DNA from 4 places in the Brevibacterium sediminis genome. Region 3 is predicted to be linked to each of the others. Evidence: riboswitches for the same ligand, from Rfam matches in the RefSeq annotation. Region 3 holds a riboswitch; each other region holds the start of a gene.
The links. A riboswitch is a leader RNA that binds a small molecule or an ion and turns the genes downstream of it on or off. The one in region 3 is predicted to bind thiamine pyrophosphate.
Positions count from the first base shown of each region.

Region 1: linked by a shared signal. The riboswitch ahead of thiC (phosphomethylpyrimidine synthase ThiC) and the one ahead of thiO (glycine oxidase ThiO) in region 3 are both predicted to bind thiamine pyrophosphate.
Region 2: linked by a shared signal. The riboswitch ahead of KTJ89_RS04555 (TenA family protein) and the one ahead of thiO (glycine oxidase ThiO) in region 3 are both predicted to bind thiamine pyrophosphate.
Region 4: linked by a shared signal. The riboswitch ahead of thiM (hydroxyethylthiazole kinase) and the one ahead of thiO (glycine oxidase ThiO) in region 3 are both predicted to bind thiamine pyrophosphate.

Region 1 covers NZ_JAHQRN010000012.1:113,135-117,447, reverse strand. Annotated here, with positions in the region: gene KTJ89_RS19175 (M18 family aminopeptidase) at 1-1,121, shown strand, start outside; gene KTJ89_RS19170 (GNAT family N-acetyltransferase) at 1,201-1,791, shown strand; TPP riboswitch at 1,842-1,950, shown strand; gene thiC (phosphomethylpyrimidine synthase ThiC) at 1,946-3,754, shown strand; gene KTJ89_RS19160 (TAXI family TRAP transporter solute-binding subunit) at 3,969-4,313, opposite strand, start outside.
Region 2 covers NZ_JAHQRN010000002.1:37,312-41,624, reverse strand. Annotated here, with positions in the region: gene KTJ89_RS04575 (MFS transporter) at 1-378, shown strand, start outside; gene KTJ89_RS04570 (VOC family protein) at 433-795, opposite strand; gene KTJ89_RS04565 (ATP-grasp domain-containing protein) at 919-1,944, shown strand; gene KTJ89_RS04560 (nucleoside/nucleotide kinase family protein) at 2,016-2,633, shown strand; TPP riboswitch at 2,719-2,825, shown strand; gene KTJ89_RS04555 (TenA family protein) at 2,820-3,518, shown strand; gene KTJ89_RS04550 (hypothetical protein) at 3,551-3,895, shown strand; gene KTJ89_RS04545 (phytoene desaturase family protein) at 3,926-4,313, shown strand, end outside.
Region 3 covers NZ_JAHQRN010000001.1:304,343-308,655, forward strand. Annotated here, with positions in the region: gene moeB (molybdopterin-synthase adenylyltransferase MoeB) at 1-349, opposite strand, end outside; gene KTJ89_RS01410 (thiazole synthase) at 346-1,113, opposite strand; gene thiS (sulfur carrier protein ThiS) at 1,115-1,372, opposite strand; gene thiO (glycine oxidase ThiO) at 1,369-2,526, opposite strand; TPP riboswitch at 2,516-2,619, opposite strand; gene thiE (thiamine phosphate synthase) at 2,631-3,314, shown strand; gene KTJ89_RS01430 (ketopantoate reductase family protein) at 3,311-4,276, shown strand; gene KTJ89_RS01435 (DedA family protein) at 4,230-4,313, opposite strand, start outside.
Region 4 covers NZ_JAHQRN010000004.1:63,497-67,809, forward strand. Annotated here, with positions in the region: gene KTJ89_RS10250 (sugar ABC transporter permease) at 1-994, shown strand, start outside; TPP riboswitch at 1,146-1,279, shown strand; gene thiM (hydroxyethylthiazole kinase) at 1,267-2,196, shown strand; gene thiE (thiamine phosphate synthase) at 2,193-2,951, shown strand; gene thiD (bifunctional hydroxymethylpyrimidine kinase/phosphomethylpyrimidine kinase) at 2,948-3,817, shown strand; gene KTJ89_RS10270 (TenA family protein) at 3,919-4,313, shown strand, end outside.

The DNA.
Region 1 (4,313 bases), on a different contig from region 3:
ACGTCATCCGCGACGGCGCGCTCATCGCGTGGATGAATCCCACCGTCACCGAGGCGGCTCCCCGGTTCCGTGTGTTCGGTTCCCACACCGACTCCCCGGCGTTCAAACTCAAACCCGGCGGCGAGTTCACCGCCGAAGGCGCCCGCCAGGTCGGGGTGGAGATCTACGGCGGGCCGCTGCTGAATTCGTGGCTCGATCGTGAGCTCGCCTTCGCGGGTCGGCTCGGCCTCGCCGACGGCAGCATCGTGCTCGCCCGCACCGGGCCGATCGCCCGCATCCCGCAGCTCGCGATCCACCTCGACCGGCAGGTCAATGAGGGTCTGACCCTGGACAAGCAGCGTCACACCGCTCCCGTCATCGGTCTGGCCGACCTCGCCGAGGCGGACATCATCGAACTGCTCGCCGCCTCTGCCGGGGTCGATGCCGAGTCCGTCGTCGGCCACGATGTCTACACCATTCCCGTTCAGGAGCCGGCCCTCTTCGGTGCCGCCGAGGAGTTCTTCGCCTCGCCGAGGCTGGACAACCTCCTGTCCGTCCACGCCGGCGTCACCGCGCTCACCCAGCTCGATGCCGACGGGCTCGACGGCATCCCACTGTTCGCGGCGTTCGATCATGAGGAGATCGGGTCGAATTCGCGCTCGGGCGCGTGCGGTCCGTTCCTCGCCGACGTCACCGAGCGCATCGTCGCCTCCTTGCTGCCGCAGTCGACGCGCAGCGATTATCTCGCGTCGATGTCCACCTCGGTGTGTGTCTCCTCCGATGCCGGGCATGCTGCCCATCCGAACTATCCGGAACGGCACGATCCGCATGTCCGCCCCCGCCTCGGCGGCGGTCCCCTGCTCAAGCTCAACGCTCAGCAGCGCTACGCCACGGATGCGGTGGGCACCGCCGTGTGGTCACAGGCGTGCGCGGCCGCCGGAGTCGAGTACCAGGATTTCGTGTCGAACAATGCGATGCCCTGCGGGTCGACGATCGGACCGCTGACCGCGACCCGGCTGGGCATGACGACCGTTGATGTGGGCCCGGCTCTGTACTCGATGCACTCGGCCCGCGAAATGGTCGCGGTCTCCGACGTCGTCGCCCTCGGCGCCGCTGCGAAGGCGTTCCTCCAGGGCGGCTGACCGCCAACCCGTCCGACAATTCTGCGAAATTGGTTCGGCGCGGTCGGATTTTCTCACCATTGATCGGCAAGGAGGCCGAATGCACGAGGAGGATCACTTCCGAAAACGGTCGTGGCGCGCCGGACCGCTCACGCTCACCGCACCCGACCCTGAGAGCATCGACTCTGTGCTGCGCTGGCGAAACGACCCGGCAGTGACCGAATGGCTCATCCAGACCATTGTTGATCCTGCTGCGCTGAAGCGGGAGTGGTTGGACAGCCTCGACAACCCGCTTCATCATGTGCTCATCGCCCGGCACAGCGAGGATGTCGTTGCGACCGGAACCCTGTGGATCTACGACGGCCAAGGACAGATCCATGGAGACCGGAACGCCTATCGGAACTGTGAGGCGGGAATCGACTACCTCGTCGACCCGCGTCATCAGAGTCGTGGTTTCGGCGGTCAGGTCGCCCGGGTGATGTTGCAGCTGGCATTCGACGAGCTCGGTCTGCGACGTGTGAGCGCCGGATGCTTTGCCGACAATCGTGCGTCCCGTCGGATCCTGGAGAAACTGGGAATGCGGCTCGAGGAGTATTCAATTCAGGCGTCTTGGCATGCCGATCGAGGCTGGCTCGACGGCTGTTCCTACGCCATTCTCGCCGAGGAATGGTCATCACACCGATCCGATTGATGCTTCGAGGGCTGCAGTTGTCCTCACTGCGTCAGTCGTGATACGAATGGCACGACCCCACGGGAGCCCGCTGCAAGGGCTGAGATCGGACTGGATCGTCCGAGACCGTAGAACCTGATCCGGTTGATACCGGCGTAGGAAGTGAGGACTGCAGATGACTGCATTCACCCCTGAAACACCTGCCCCTGCCACGACTTCGTCTGACGCAGATTCGCACGACCAGTTCACCCTCGAGCAGTATCCGACGCATTCGCCGGCGTGGGTCGAGGACGAGGAACACGGTATCCGCGTTCCCGTGACCCGCATCGAGCTCGAGGACGCGAACGGTCGGGCCAACGATCCCGTCGACGTCTACCGCACCGTCGGACCGGGCAGCATTCCGGAAGAGGGACTGCCCGCTCTGCGATTCCCGTGGATCGAGAACCGCCTCGACACTGAGACGTATGACGCCCGCGGCCACCGCATCGCCGATGACGGTCGTGCCGCCGTCCGCCGAGGTGCCCCGTCGCAGCAGTGGAAGGGACGCAAACCGGTTCCGCGAAGGGCCAAGTCCGGCCGCACGGTGACCCAGATGCACTACGCAAGGCAGGGCATCATCACACCGGAGATGCGGTTCGTGGCGCTTCGCGAGCAGTGCGATGTCGAACTCGTGCGCGCCGAGCTCGCCGCCGGTCGCGCGATCATTCCGAACAACATCAATCACCCCGAATCCGAGCCGATGATCATCGGCAGGGCGTTCCTCGTCAAGATCAATGCGAACATCGGCAATTCCGCGGTCACCAGCTCCATCGCCGAGGAGGTGCAGAAGCTGCGGTGGGCCGCGAAGTGGGGTGCCGACACCCTCATGGATCTGTCGACCGGCAATGACATCCACACCACCAGGGAGTGGATCATCCGCAATTCGCCGATCCCCATCGGCACCGTCCCGATCTATCAGGCGCTGGAGAAGGTCGACGGCGATGCGAACGCTCTGACCTGGGAGATCTATCGCGACACGGTCATCGAGCAGTGCGAGCAGGGTGTCGACTACATGACCGTGCACGCGGGTGTGCTGCTGCGCTACGTTCCTCTCACGGCTGACCGGGTCACCGGGATGGTCTCACGCGGCGGGTCCATCATGGCCGGCTGGTGCCTTGCCCACCACGAGGAGAACTTCCTCTACACCCACTTCGATGAACTCTGCGAGATCTTCGCTCGCTACGATGTTGCTTTCTCGCTCGGCGACGGACTGCGGCCGGGTTCTATCGCCGATGCCAATGATGCCGCCCAGTTCGCCGAGCTCGACACTCTCGCCGAACTCACCGAACGCGCGTGGGCCCACGACGTCCAGGTGATGGTCGAAGGGCCCGGGCACATTCCGCTCCACCTCGTGCGGGAGAACGTCGAACGTCAGCAGGAGTTCTGTCACGGTGCGCCGTTCTACACCTTGGGTCCGCTGGTTACGGATATCGCGCCCGGATACGACCACATCACCTCGGCGATCGGGGCGACGGAGATCGCCCGCTACGGCACGGCGATGCTCTGCTACGTCACCCCGAAGGAGCATCTCGGGCTGCCCGACCGTGACGACGTCAAGACCGGGGTGATCACGTACAAGATCGCCGCGCATGCCGCCGATATCGCAAAGGGCCACCCGGGGGCGACGGCCCGCGATGATGCGCTGTCGAAGGCTCGATTCGAATTCCGGTGGCGGGACCAGTTCGCCCTCGGCCTCGATCCGGAGACCGCCGAGGCGTTCCACGACGAGACGCTGCCGGCGGAACCGGCGAAGACCGCGCACTTCTGTTCGATGTGCGGTCCGAAGTTCTGCTCGATGCGCATCTCCCAGGACATCCGCGATACCTACGGCAGCGCCGAGGCGCAGGAGGCCCTGGCGGGAATGCAGCAGAAGAGCCGCGAGTTCCTCGCATCGGGCGGAGAGGTCTACCTGCCCGATCCGACCGTCGGCCTGCGGGAAGGTTGAGTCCGGCTCCGGGCCGGATCCCGCCGGTCGGCCCTCAGAACAACTGAGGAACGAGGGCCCCGGAGAATCCTGGCCGCGGGCCGCGCTGCCCGCCGTGCGAAGCGTGGAGCTCCGCTCCTCGTCAGCGTCGATCAAGGCGGAGCGCGCCCACCGGACTGTACACAGATCGACAGACGCGCCACGCCTTGAGCGAGCAGTTGGGCGCCCCGGCTTCTCACTTATTCAGCTCGTCCAGTGCCTTCTGCGAGCCCGGGTGCAGCTTGATCGGCTCCGGCGGTTCGGCGGTGTCGAGGTTGATCTCCTTCGCCGCGGCATGCACCTTGACCAGATCGTCCTTCTTGTCGAAGAGGAGCTTCGTCAGAGCACAGGCCGTGCCTTCGTCCATGTCGTTGCGGACCATGAGCACGTTCGGGGTGACGATCGTCTTCACCGTGTCGACGCCCTTGTACGTGTCACCGGGGATCTCAGCCACCTCGTAGACGGGGTTGATCTCCTTCATCTTCCCCTCGAGGTCGGAGATGTCGAGGATCTCGACGTCCTTGCCGTTCGAGGTGAAGAG
Region 2 (4,313 bases), on a different contig from region 3:
AACGACTTCGTGGTCTTCCTCGGCCTGCTCATCATGGGGCTCAGCCTCATCTGCTTCAGCGCTACGATGCCCTCGACTCTGCCGTCGCTGTTCCCGACGATGGTCCGCGCCGGTGCACTGGCGATCGCGTTCAACGTCTCGATCTCGCTGTTCGGCGGCACGACGTCGTTCGTCATGACCTCGCTCATCAACGCCACCGGATTCCTCATGTGGCCGGCGATCTACCTCATGGCCGCTGGAGTCATCGGGCTCGTCACGATCCACTTCGTGCCTGAGAGCAATCGTCGTCCGCTGTGGGGTTCGACTCCGTCGGCGGCGTCGAAGGAAGAGGCGAAGGACCTCGCCCAGGAGCTCAACGAGGAGGCCGACCTGGTCTGAGCCGGCGCGTGTCAGCGCCGATGGTCTCTCCGGATCAGCTCTGGGCGGGGCCGGTCATCCCTTGCATAGGCAGAACGGGTGACCGGCAGGGTCGAGGAAAACCCGGAACGTCTCGCCGGGCTGTTCGGGGGCTTTGCCCGCACCGATCTCGAGCACGGATTTCTCAGCAACATCGAGGTCGTCGACGATGACGTCGAGGTGCATCTGCTGAGGGTGGGCCTGACCGGGCCAGCTGGGCGCGTGATAGTCCTCGACCTGCTGAATGCACAGCGGGGGCCAGGAATCGGAGGTGACTTCCGCCCAGGTGCCGTCCTCCTCGACCGCGACCTTCCAATCGAGGAGCTGCCCGTAGAACTCTGCGAGTTCGGCGGCGTCGGGAGCATCGAGTACGACCACAGGTTGCTTTGCGATAGCCATGACCTGAGTCTACGCCGCAGCACGGACATGACGAAGGGGCCAACGACGGTCGGGGTGGCGTAGGCTCGTTGAGCAGATCCGCCGGGCGAGCGATCGCGCCGGCACCCCGAGCAAAGGTTCGCGATGAGTTCTCATGCCCTGCCCGTCGGCGACGGTCCGGCGGTGCACATCATCCACGACAATCCGGAATGGATCGCTCCGTTCACGGATGCGCTCGACCGCCTCGGCGTCGCCCATGTCGAATGGCTGCTGCCCGAGACCACGATCGATCTCGACGCCGAGCCTCCACAGGGGATCTTCTGGTCGCGGCTGTCGGCGTCGGCGCACACCCGGACCGATCCGCATGTGAAGGAGTACGGGCGTGCGGTCCTCGACTGGCTCGCCGCCGCCGGCCGCCGAGTCATCAACGGACGCGATGTCTACGAGCTCGAGGTGAGCAAGGTCCGTCAGCATCGCGAGCTGGCCGGCCGGGGCTTCGATGTTCCGCGCACCGTCGCCGCGTTCGGACCGCGGGCGCTCGTCGACGCCGCGGCCGGCTTCACTCCCCCATTCATCACGAAGCACAATCAGGGCGGCAAGGGCCTCGGTGTGCGTCGCTTCGACTCCCACGCCGAGCTCGAGGCGGTCGCCGATGAGTTCGCGCCCGGTGGAGCGAATGCGCCGATCGACGGCATCACCCTCATCCAGGAGTATGTGCAGCCAGCTCAGCCGTTCATCACCCGTGCCGAATTCATCTGCGGACGCTTCCACTATGCGGTGCGCGTCGACGTCTCAGGTGGGTCGTTCGAGCTGTGCCCGGCCGATGCCTGCACGATTCCGAGTGCCGGGGCCGATCCCGACGTCGAGGCGGTCCCCCAGTTCGCCCGCCGTGAGGAGATCACGGCCGGAACACCGCTCATCGCTCGGCTCGAAACGTTGTTGGCCGACCTCGGCATCGAGATCGCCGGCGTCGAGTTCATCGAGACCGCCGACGGCCGTCAGGTCGTCTACGACATCAACACGAACACGAACTACAACCCGTCCGTCGAGTCCGCCGAACAGTCGGCAGGTCGTCAGCCTGCCGCGGACCGTATCGCCGATTTCATCGCCGACACCCTCGCCGAGGCGGCCCCACAGTCGGTATCCCCCGCCGGGTCCACAGCCCGGTGAGGTCCCGGGACACGGTCCTACGTCACCTGCTCGCCGATCTCCGCGTAGTCCGGCCTAGGCAACGCGCTCTCGTGGCCCTCGATGGGGTCGACGGTGCGGGGAAGACGATGCTCGCTCACGAGCTCGTGAATTTGGCCAAGACCGCTGCGGACGTTCCTGGACAAGATTCCGACCGCCGGGTCACCGCCATCAGCATCGACGGCTTCCACTTCCCTCGGGCGATTCGCTACGCCCAAGGCAAGGGGCCAGACACCTTCTATCGCCGTTCCTATGATTACGGAGCCTTCGTCGAATCCGTCGTCGAACCATTTCGACGAGGCGACTCGGTCGTTCCAGCCGTGTGGGACGTCGACAAGGATCGGCCGATAGCGCCCGAACCTCGGAGCCTGCCGAACGACTGCGTCCTCCTGGTCGAGGGAATCTTCCTCCATCGTCCCGAGCTTGTGGATCTCTGGGATGCGAGCATCTGGGTCGATGTTCCGTTTGAAGTCTCGGTCCCACGAGGAAACGAGCGATTTGCCGGACGGTTCGATACCGATCCCGAGGATGAGTCGAATCTCCGCTACGTCGGTGGTCAGCGACTCTACTTCGCCGAGGCTGCTCCGTGGGAAAACGCCACATGGGTGCTCGACAATCGCGATCTGGAACGGCCGACCCTGATCCGCCGGTCCGGGCCCGACCGGCCCTGATCTGCCAGCCCTGGCCCGACCGGCCCTGATCTGCCAGCCCTGGCCCGTTCGCTCTGACAGCACACCTTATCCCGATGATAGTGTCGAAGTGCTACAGGGGAGCGCCGAAAGGACCGGCGCTGAGAGTGCGCATGCAGACCCTTTGAACCTGATCCGGTGAACACCGGCGGAGGGAGTGGACAAGCAATGACCACCACAGATTTCGACACATCGATCACCGTGGACGCCGACGGAGCGGTATCAGCACTGGTGAGTTCGACCAGCCGGCAGTGGGCGGGAGCCGTCGATCACCGGTTCGTCCGGGAGCTCTTCGCCGGCAGCATCGACGACGCAGTGATGCGCGACTATCTGGTGCAGGACTATCAGTTCTTCGAGTCGTTTCTGTCGATGCTCGGCGCGTGCGTGGCCCACGCCGATGAACTCGAGGCGAAGCTGCGGTTCGCCCGACAGCTGGGAATGCTCGTCGCCGATGAGGACACCTATTTCGTCGACTCCTTCGCCGAATTGGGAGTCGATACAGCCGATTATCTCCACCCGGAACTGACCGCCCCGACGGTTGGGTTCCGCAATCTCATGGACTCGTCAGTCGCTTCGGCGTCGTATCCGCAGCTGCTCGTCGTCCTCGTTGTCGCCGAATGGCTCTATCTCGACTGGGCCGAGTCCCGGAAGGACATGCCGCCGCGACATATTCACCGAGGCTGGATCGATCTCCACCGAGGCGAGGCCTTTCACGGGTGGGTGCAGTTCCTCGTCGACGAACTCGAACGCGTCTTCCCCTCCGGCGACGCCGAAGCCGCCGAGTCCCTGACCCGCGTGTGGCGGCACGCCGTCGACCTCGAATGCGCGTTCTTCGACGATGTCTACGGCTGCGGAATCGCAGAATGAGATTCGCCGGGCTGACGACGTACCGGGCCGGAATGGTGATGCTGCTCGTTGCCGATTGCGCCTTTCTCGCATTCGGCATCATCATTCCGGTGATGGACGGAGTAATTCCGATCACTCAGTTCGCTCCGCTGGTGCTCAGCGCAGCGATAGCCCTCGCACTCGCGGCCGGCGACAACACGAACGAACAATTCAACGACCGTCGATATGTCTATCTGACATTGACGGCCGTGCTCGTTGCCATCGGCGCTGTCTCAACAAACGCTGGTCTGACCAGCACTTGGATCAGCTCAATTTCGGTGCTCTTGCTTTTGGTGCTGGTGTCGATCGTCGTCGACAAGAAGAAAAACGCGTCCCACGAGGCTGACGATCGAAAATAGGCCGCGCCGTTCCTCCCCTAGACTGGCCCCATGAGCACAGGTGTAGATGCAGTCGTCATCGGATCCGGCCCGAACGGCATGGCCGCCGCCGTCACCATGGCCCGTGCCGGGCTGAGCGTCGAAGTCTACGAGGCTCAGCCGACGATCGGCGGCGGCGCCCGCACCCTCGACCTCGGTCTGGCCCCCGGCGTCACTCATGACATCTGCTCGGCCGTCCACCCACTGGCCATCGCCAGCCCCTTCTTCGTCGACTTCGACCTGCGTGCCCGCGGCCTCGAGTTCACCACCCCCGAGATCTCCTACGCCCAGCCCCTCGACGGCAAACCCGCCGCGCTGGCCTTCCACGATCTCGAAAAGACGGTCGACCACCTCGGCGCGGCAGGACCGGAATGGCGGCGTTTCTTCGCTCCGCTGCTCG
Region 3 (4,313 bases):
TCGGATCGAGCCGGTGCACGGCATCGGCGGCAGAGGAGACCTTCGGTCGGCCCACATCCGCATTCCGGTGGATGATCTGGCGCTGCAGGTTCGAGGCCTCCACCACGTCATCGTCGATGATCGTGATCGACCCGACTCCTGCGGCCGCGAGATAGTTGAGGACTGGAGCCCCGAGCCCGCCGGCGCCGATGACCAGCACCGAGGCGGCCCGCAGACGCCGTTGTCCCTCGAGTCCGAATCCCGGCAGGCTCAGGTGCCGGGAGTAGCGTTCCAGCTCCGTCCGGGACAGAGACTCCACGGGGTCGACGAGAGGAGGCAGCGACGGAGGAGTGGCGGCAACGGTGGTCATTGTGCTGCGACCATTCCATCGAACGGCGATGATGCCAATGCCAACGGTCGTTTGGGAATCCTCCCGGCTCCGGCCGCCAGATGCCCGGCCTCGACGGCCAAAGCCATCGCCCGGGCCATGGCGTGAGCATCGTGGGCGCGGGTGACCGCCGAGGCCAGCAGCACCGCGGTGCACCCGAGCTCCATCGCCAGAGCGGCATCGGAGGCGGTGCCGACACCGGCGTCGAGGATGACGGGCACCTGTGCACGGGAGACGATGGTCTCGATGTTGTGAGGGTTGAGGACGCCCAGCCCACTGCCGATCGGAGCACCGGCCGGCATCACCACAGCTACACCAGCGTCCTCCAGACGCTTCGCCAGGGCCGGATCGTCGTTCGTGTAGGCGAAGACCGTGAACCCATCGAGGACGAGCTCCTCGGCTGCTGCGAAGAGCTCGATGGGATCCGGCAGCAGGGTGTCCTCATCGGCGATGACCTCGAGCTTCACCCAATTCGTCTCCAGCGCCTCTCGGGCCAGTCGGGCGGTGAGCACGGCGTCTCGGGCCGTATAGCAGCCGGCGGTGTTCGGCAGCACCCGAATACCCAGACGCTGGAGCATTGTGAACACTGAGTCGCGGGACTCGGCATCGAAACGGCGCATCGCCACAGTGGTCAGCTCGGTTCCCGAAGCCACGAGTGCGTCTTCGAGAATGCTCAGGGAACTCGCCCCTCCCGTGCCCATCACGAGGCGAGACGACATCTCCACATCATCGATCGTCCAGGTCATCTCAACCTCCCTGCACGGCGGTGACGATGTCGACGGTGTGCCCGTCGGCCAGGGTGCAATCGGACCAGGCACCGCGACGGATGACTTCACCGTCGACGGCCAGGGCGATGCCCAGGCGGCCGCCGTCGGCTGGTGTCCCATCGGGGTTCAGCTCCCGTCCGGTGACGTCGGCGATGAGGTCGAGCGCCGAGGTGGCACCCGGCAGCTCATGGCGAGCGCCGTTGAGGACGATGGTCGGTGAGTGGTCGTGGTCGGTCATGAGATGCTCCTCATCGGGTAGGCACTGGTGTGGTCTGTGGTGAAGCGGTGTGGGGACACGGACTCGAGCGTCCCGTCAGGAGGCCAGTCGGAGGCGACGCCCAGGGCGAGCTCGGCACCGAGCCTGCCGCCGAACGGGGCCAAGAGGATGCCGTGGCGGAAATACCCGGTGTTCACGATGCAGCCGGGATCGATGCGGCCGATCATCGGCAGGTCGTCCGGAGAACCGGGCCGGGCACGGGTGGTGATATCGGTGATCTCCGCGTCGACGATGCCCGGGACCAGTCGCTGCCCGTCGGCGAGCAGCCGGTGAATCGCCCCGGCCGGAGTGCCGGAGAGTCCGTCCTCACGCGAACTGGCACCGAGCACGATCTCGCCGTCCGGGCGAGGAACCAGGTAGACGGGGCGACCATTGACCAGCCCGCGGATGGTGCGGCTCAGCAGCGGAGTCGCCTTCGCGGAGGCGCGCAGTCGCAGAACATCACCCCAGACCTCACGCAGAGGCAGCTGCGGGGCACCGACGATCGCGGACACAGCGCTGCCGGCGCAGATGATCACCTGATCGGCCTCCAACCGGCGGCCATCGCCCAGTGCGACTCCCACAGTCGTATCGCCGTCCTTGATCAGGCTGGCCGCCCGCTGGCGAATGAAGCCTCCTGAGTGAGAGGACAGGACAGTCAGCAATGCGGCAGTGAGCCGACGGGGGTCGATCGAGTGATCGCCTGGAATGTGGACTGCCCCGGCGACGGCAGGCGACAACGACGGCTCAACCCGGCGGGCAGCACTGCCGGTGATGAGCTCGGTGGCGAAACCGGACCGCGATTGTGCATCGCGCAGCTCCCGCAGAGCCTGCAGATCAGCTCGGTCACCGGCGCACACCAATGTTCCGGCATCCGAAAAACCGAGATCGCTGCCAGCGGCGCTCGCCACCTCGGCGGAGAACCGAGGATACATCTGTGCGGAGGCTCGCATCAGCGGGTACAGGGGAGTCTGCCCCCAGACCACCTCGGCGGCGGGAGCGAGCATCCCTGCGGCAGCATGGCTCGCACCCTGAGCGGGCGCAGGATCGATGATGGTGACTTCGGTACCGAGGCGGCGCAGATACCAGGCCGTGGACAGGCCGATGATCCCGGCGCCGACGACAATGACTCTCACAGCTTCTCCCTCCGGCGGCATGATCCGCATCAGGTCTGACGGTCGGCTCTTACGCCCTCTCAGCCTCGTTGGGAGGCTCCCGCGAACTCCTCTACTCTATGACCATGACCACACAGATGCCACCGCGCACCGCAGCGCGGCAGACGAAGAGAGCCTGGAGAGAGGCGCGACTGGCAGAGGCGAAGCTCTACCTGTGCACCGATGCCCGGACCGGTCAGGGCGACCTCGCCGAGTTCCTCGACGCCGCCTACCGTGGAGGTGTCGACATCATCCAACTGAGGGACAAGAGCCTCGAGGCCCGCGCCGAGATCGCGGCATTGGAGGTCCTCAAAGATATCGCCACCCGTCACGACAAGCTCTTCTCAGTCAATGACCGTGCCGACGTTGCGCTGCTGACCGACGCCGACGTCTTCCACGTCGGTCAAGGCGACCTCACCAGTGCTCAGGCCAGGGCTGTGCTCGGACCCGATGTCATCCTCGGCCGCTCGACCCATTCCCTCGAGCAGGCGCTCGCCGCCGAGGCGGACCCGGAGACCGACTATTTCTGTGTCGGGCCGGTCTGGGAGACCCCGACGAAGCCAGGCCGCGCCTCTGTGGGGACGGCGCTGCTGACCGCAACCGCCGCCGAGGCGGCCAAACCGTGGTTCGCGATCGGCGGTATCGCGCCCGGGGAGAGGCTGGACGCGATCCGGCAGGCGGGCGCGAGGCGTACCGTCGTCGTCCGTGCGATAGCCTCGGCTGAGGATCCCGCTGCGGCCGCGCGGGAGCTCAAGGAGGAGTTGGAATGACCCAAGCAGCTGACAGAGCATCCGACGGAATCGGTGCTGGCGCTGACCTGTCGATTCTCATCGCCGGGGCGGGGGCGACCGGCGGAGCGTTCGGCACCTATCTGCAGGAGGCCGGACGCGATGTCACTTTCCTGCTCCGGCAGGCACGGGCGGAGACGGTCCGCGCGGAGGGACTGCGCTTCACTGCACCCGGTGATGATCGGACGAATCAGGTCGATGTCATCACCGCTGAGGAACTCACAGCCGCATCACGAACCTTCGACCTCGTCATCGTCGCGGTCAAAGCGGGTGGACTCGACTCGGTCATCGCCGATATCGGACCGGCTGTGGGCGAGCAGACGACGATCATTCCGTTCCTCAACGGCATGGCTCAGATCGAGAAGCTGCAGAGCAGATACCCCGGACAGGTGCTCGGAGGGTTCGTCAAGATCGTCGGCACCATCAGGGACGGAGCCGTCGTCCAGCTCACCGACCTGGCCGTGATGACCATCGGAGATCTCCACGGCGCCGAAGTGCCCACACGCATCTCCGAGGCGCTCGATGTGCCCGGATTCAAACTCCAGACCGTCGATGGAATCATCGACGGGCTGTGGGAGAAATGGATCTTCATCGCCGCGGCAGGAGTCGTCACCTGCCTGTTCCGCGCCCCGGTCGGAGCGATCATGGAAGCCGGCGGCAGATCGCACGTGTATGCCATCATCGATGAACTCGAAGCCGTGGCGGCTGCGGCAGGACACCCGGTGTCGGAAGCCTCCCACGCCATGACTATCAAGATGCTCACCGAGGACGGTTCCGCCTTCACCTCATCCCTCTACCGGGATGTGACGGCAGGGCTGCCGAGCGAAACGGAGCACATCCTCGGCGACCTGTCGATCAAGGCGGAGGATCTGGGAGTGGCGACTCCGCTGCTCGACCTCACACTTGTGCAGCTGCGGGCAGGGGAAGCCCAGAAGCGGCTCTGACTTCGGCAATGCCGGTGCGCAGCATCGCCAGATACGG
Region 4 (4,313 bases), on a different contig from region 3:
TCTCGGCATCAACCTCATCCTGCTCCTCGGCGAGATCGATCTGTCTCTGGCGCAATTGGGCGGTTTGGCCGCCTCGCTGCTCGGTGTCTTGGTGGTAAGGCAAGGTGTGCCGCCGGCCTTAGCGCTGGTCATCATGCTGCTGCTCGGCCTGGTCGTCGGCGCGATTCAAGGTTGGTTCTTCGCCGTCGTCGGCATCCCGGCGTTCGTCGTCACCTTGGCCGGTCTGCTCGCGTTCACCGGTCTGACTCTGACGACATTGGGCACGCAGAAGAACCTGTCGATGTCGGACACCTTCGCCTTCGACTTCGCCAGCTTCTACTTTCCTGCGATCTGGGCCTATATCTTCGGCGCCGTCGCGATCATCGGCTTCGGCGGCGGCATCATCTATTCGAAGCTGCGCCGCCACCGGGAGGGTCTCAGCGCTCCGAGCTGGACCTCTGTGATCGTGCGGATCGTACTGCTGGCCGCGATCGTGTTCGGGTTCCTCATCCTCGTCAATCAGGACTTCGGTCTGGCGATGCCTTTCTTCCTCATGATCGTCATTGCGATCATCATCGACCTCGTGCTGCGCAAGACCCGCTACGGTCGTTCCATCTACGCCGTCGGCGGAAAGGTCGAAGCTGCACGGCGTGCCGGCATCCGCGTGACCTGGGTGCGCATCAGCGTGTTCATGGCAGCCGGAGTGCTGGCCGCATTGTTCGGCTTCATCAAGACCGGTGTGACGACAAATGCGGGATCGACGCTGGTGAGCACGCAGGACCTGCTCAATGCGATCGCTGCAGCTGTCATCGGCGGCACCTCGCTGTTCGGCGGACGCGGAACCGCCTGGGCAGCCGTGCTCGGTGCTCTGGTCGTCGGTGCGATCAACAATGGTCTCTACCTCATCGGCTTCAACTCCGATGCGCAGCAGATCATCACCGCACTCGTCCTGCTCACCGCCGTCGTCATCGACGCGCTCAGCCGCCGCGGACAGAGGTACGTCGGGCGCGGGTAGTGGGGCGTGAAGCTCTCTCTGCCGACCGCTCGCCTTAGCGTCGAGCGCGCAATGCATAGCTTGATACAGCGACGTTGAGTCGAGCGGTCGGTGCTGAGCATCCAAGCAGAGTATGGAGTCGCCCGTGTCCGACCGGGCTGATACAGTCGGAGCCAATGACATGGGGTGCCTCATGAGGATCCGTTCGCACCAAAGAGTTGCGCACGGAGGACACCGAGGCTGAGAGAACACCCATCGAACCTGATCTGGGCCATACTAGCGAAGGGATCGTCATGGTTGACTTCGACCTGCGTTCTGCGAATGCGCGTCTGCGCGCAAGCAATCCACTCATCCAGTGCATCACGAACACCGTCGTGCAGCAGTTCAGCGCCAACGTGCTCCTGGCCATCGGCGCCTCCCCGGCAATGCTCGACCACGAGGCCGATGCCGGACAGTTCGCCGGGATCGCCAGCGGAGTCCTCGTCAACTTCGGCACCGCCTCGAACCACCAGCTGCTCGCCGCCGATGCCGCCATCGACGTCGCCAACACCGCCGGAAAACCCTGGGTCCTCGACCCCGTGAGCGTCGGCGCCGTCGACTTCCGCACCTCCCGCATCCGCCGCGCCGCCGCCGATCACCCGACCGCCATCCGCGGCAACGCCTCCGAGATCGCCGCACTCGCCGGAGTCGGACTCGGTGGTCGTGGAGTCGACTCCACCGATGAAGTCGACGCCGTCCTACCCGCTGCCGCGAAGCTGGCCCGAGAGACCGGTGCCATCGTCGCCGTCTCCGGACCCACCGATGCCGTCGTCGCCCACATCGACGGCACTGACCACGTCGCCCGCATCTCAGGTGGACATGAGTTCATGCCGCTCGTCATCGGCACCGGCTGCTCACTCGGTGCCGTCACCGTCGCCTACCTGGCCGCCGCCCGAGTCGGACTCGCCGACCCCGACGCCGACGTCTCAGCCGTCAACGCCACTGAGCAGTCCGCGAACGGTGGGGCCGCCTCGGCGAAGTTCGAAGCCGTCGTCGCCGCCCACGCCCACTTCGCGGTCGCCGGGGAACTCGCCGCCGATGGTGCGAAGGGGCCCGGCAGCTACTCGGTGAACTTTCTCGACGCACTCCACACCGTCGACGGTGACCGACTCGCACAGGCGAGAATCGGCCTCGACACGCTCACTTCTGCGAATGAAACCGCCGGCGAAGGCGTCCAGGCATGACCGCCGGATCCGCCCACATCGCTGACAACCCGGCTGACGACAGCGCGACCGTGAACGACCGAGACGGCTCGGCCGACCGCTTCGCCGGAATCGACACGCGCCTCTACCTCGTCACCGACTCCGCGCAGTGCGAGGCCGCCGGCCGCAGCGTCGCCGAGACCGTGCAGGCCGCCGTCGCCGGGGGAGTGGGCATCGTCCAGGTCCGCGACAAAGACATCGACGATGCAGGCTTCTATTCGCTCACCCGCCAGGTCATCGCCGCCGTCGATGCCGCCACCCGCGACACCGACCGCACGGTGCCCGTCGTCCTCAACGACCGCGTCGAGGTGGCCCGCCGCCTCATCGACGAAGGCGAGAACGTGCACATCCACGTCGGCCAAACTGACACCACCGTCGCCGAGGTGCGCGCCGCCGTGGGTGCGGAACCGCTCATCGGTCTCTCGGCCGCGAACAGCGACGAATTCGCCGCCGCCCGCGACTCCGGAGTCGTCGACCTCGTCGGCATCGGACCGGTCTTTGACACCTCCACGAAAGCAGACGCCCCCGACGGCATTGGCCCGGACCGTCTCGGGGAACTGGTGGCAGAAGCCGGCATCCCCGCGGTCGCGATCGGCGGCATCAACGCCGACCGAGCCCCTGACCTGCAGGGACGAGGGCTGATCGGGATCTGTGTGGTCTCGGCGATCTGCATGGCCGACGATCCGAAGACGGCAGCAGAGGAGCTGCTCGCCGCATACGCCGGGAGTGCACAGTGACAACCCGCCCGCCGATCACCCTGTCGATCGCCGGCACCGATCCCTCTGGCGGTGCCGGAATCCATGCCGACCTCAAGACCTTCACCGCGCGGAAGACCATGGGCACGACCGTCATCACCGCCCTCGTCGCGCAGAACACGCACGGTGTGTCCCGCGTCTATCCGATCGACGTCGATTTCGTCGCCGATCAATTCGACTCCGTGCTCGGCGACCTGCCCGTCGATGCGACGAAATCGGGGATGCTCGGCAGCCGTGACCTTGTCGAACTCGTCGTCGCTCGCGCCGCCGAAGGCCGGCTCGGCTTCTATACCGTCGACCCGGTGATGATCGCGACCTCCGGCCACCGCCTCCTCGAGACCGATGCCGTCGAGGCCGTGCGCACCCACCTGCTGCCGGTCGCCGACCTCATCACCCCCAACCTCCCCGAGGCGGCCCTGCTGATCTCCGACGACGAACCCGAAGCGCAGACGACTGAAGCCATGCGTGACCAGGCTCGGCGCCTGCTCGAACGCGGGCCCGGAGCGGTCCTGCTCAAGGGCGGACACGGCAGCGAGGACGAGGTCATCGACATCCTCGCCACCGCCGACGGTCAGGTCCGCGAGTTCACCCACCCCCGTGTGACGACGATGAATACGCATGGAACCGGGTGCACTCTGTCGGCCGCGATCACCGCCGAGGTGGCCGTCCTCGGCCGCGAACGCACAGAGATCGGGTCGTACATCCTCGGCGAGGCCGTCGACAATGCCCTCGATTACCTTGCTCGCGCTCTCACTTCGGCCGCGGATTGGCAGCTGAGCCTGAATCCGGAGGGCGCCCACGGACCGGTCGATCACCAAGTCGACATCGTCCGCGGTCGACCCGCCTGACGTATCCATCCCGCCTGACCGCTGCCGCACGCGAACCGCCAACTCAGTCGATCCACCACGTCATACGAACCACCACGTCATACGAGCACAAAGGAGTTCCCATGACCGTCACCTACACCGCTGGCCCATTGACCACCCAGCTGTGGGACCGTGTCCGTCCCATCGTCAAGCAGATCGAAGAGCTGCCGTTCCTCGCCCAGCTCGCCGACGGCAGCCTCGATCCGAAGGCCTTCGTCAACTACATCTCGCAGGACAGCCTCTACCTCAACGGATACGCCAAGGCCATGTCGTTCCTGGCCGCGAAGACCGTCGACCGTGACGAATCCCGATTCTGGGCCGGATCCGCCGCTGAGGCGATCACCGTCGAAGAGGAGATGCACGGAGAGCTGCTCGCCGATGCCCGACTCGCCTCGGCGCTGGAAGAACTCACCGCGGAAGGCTCCCGTTTCAAGGCCTCCCCGACGACGCTGGGTTACGTGTCCTTCCTCGTCGCCAC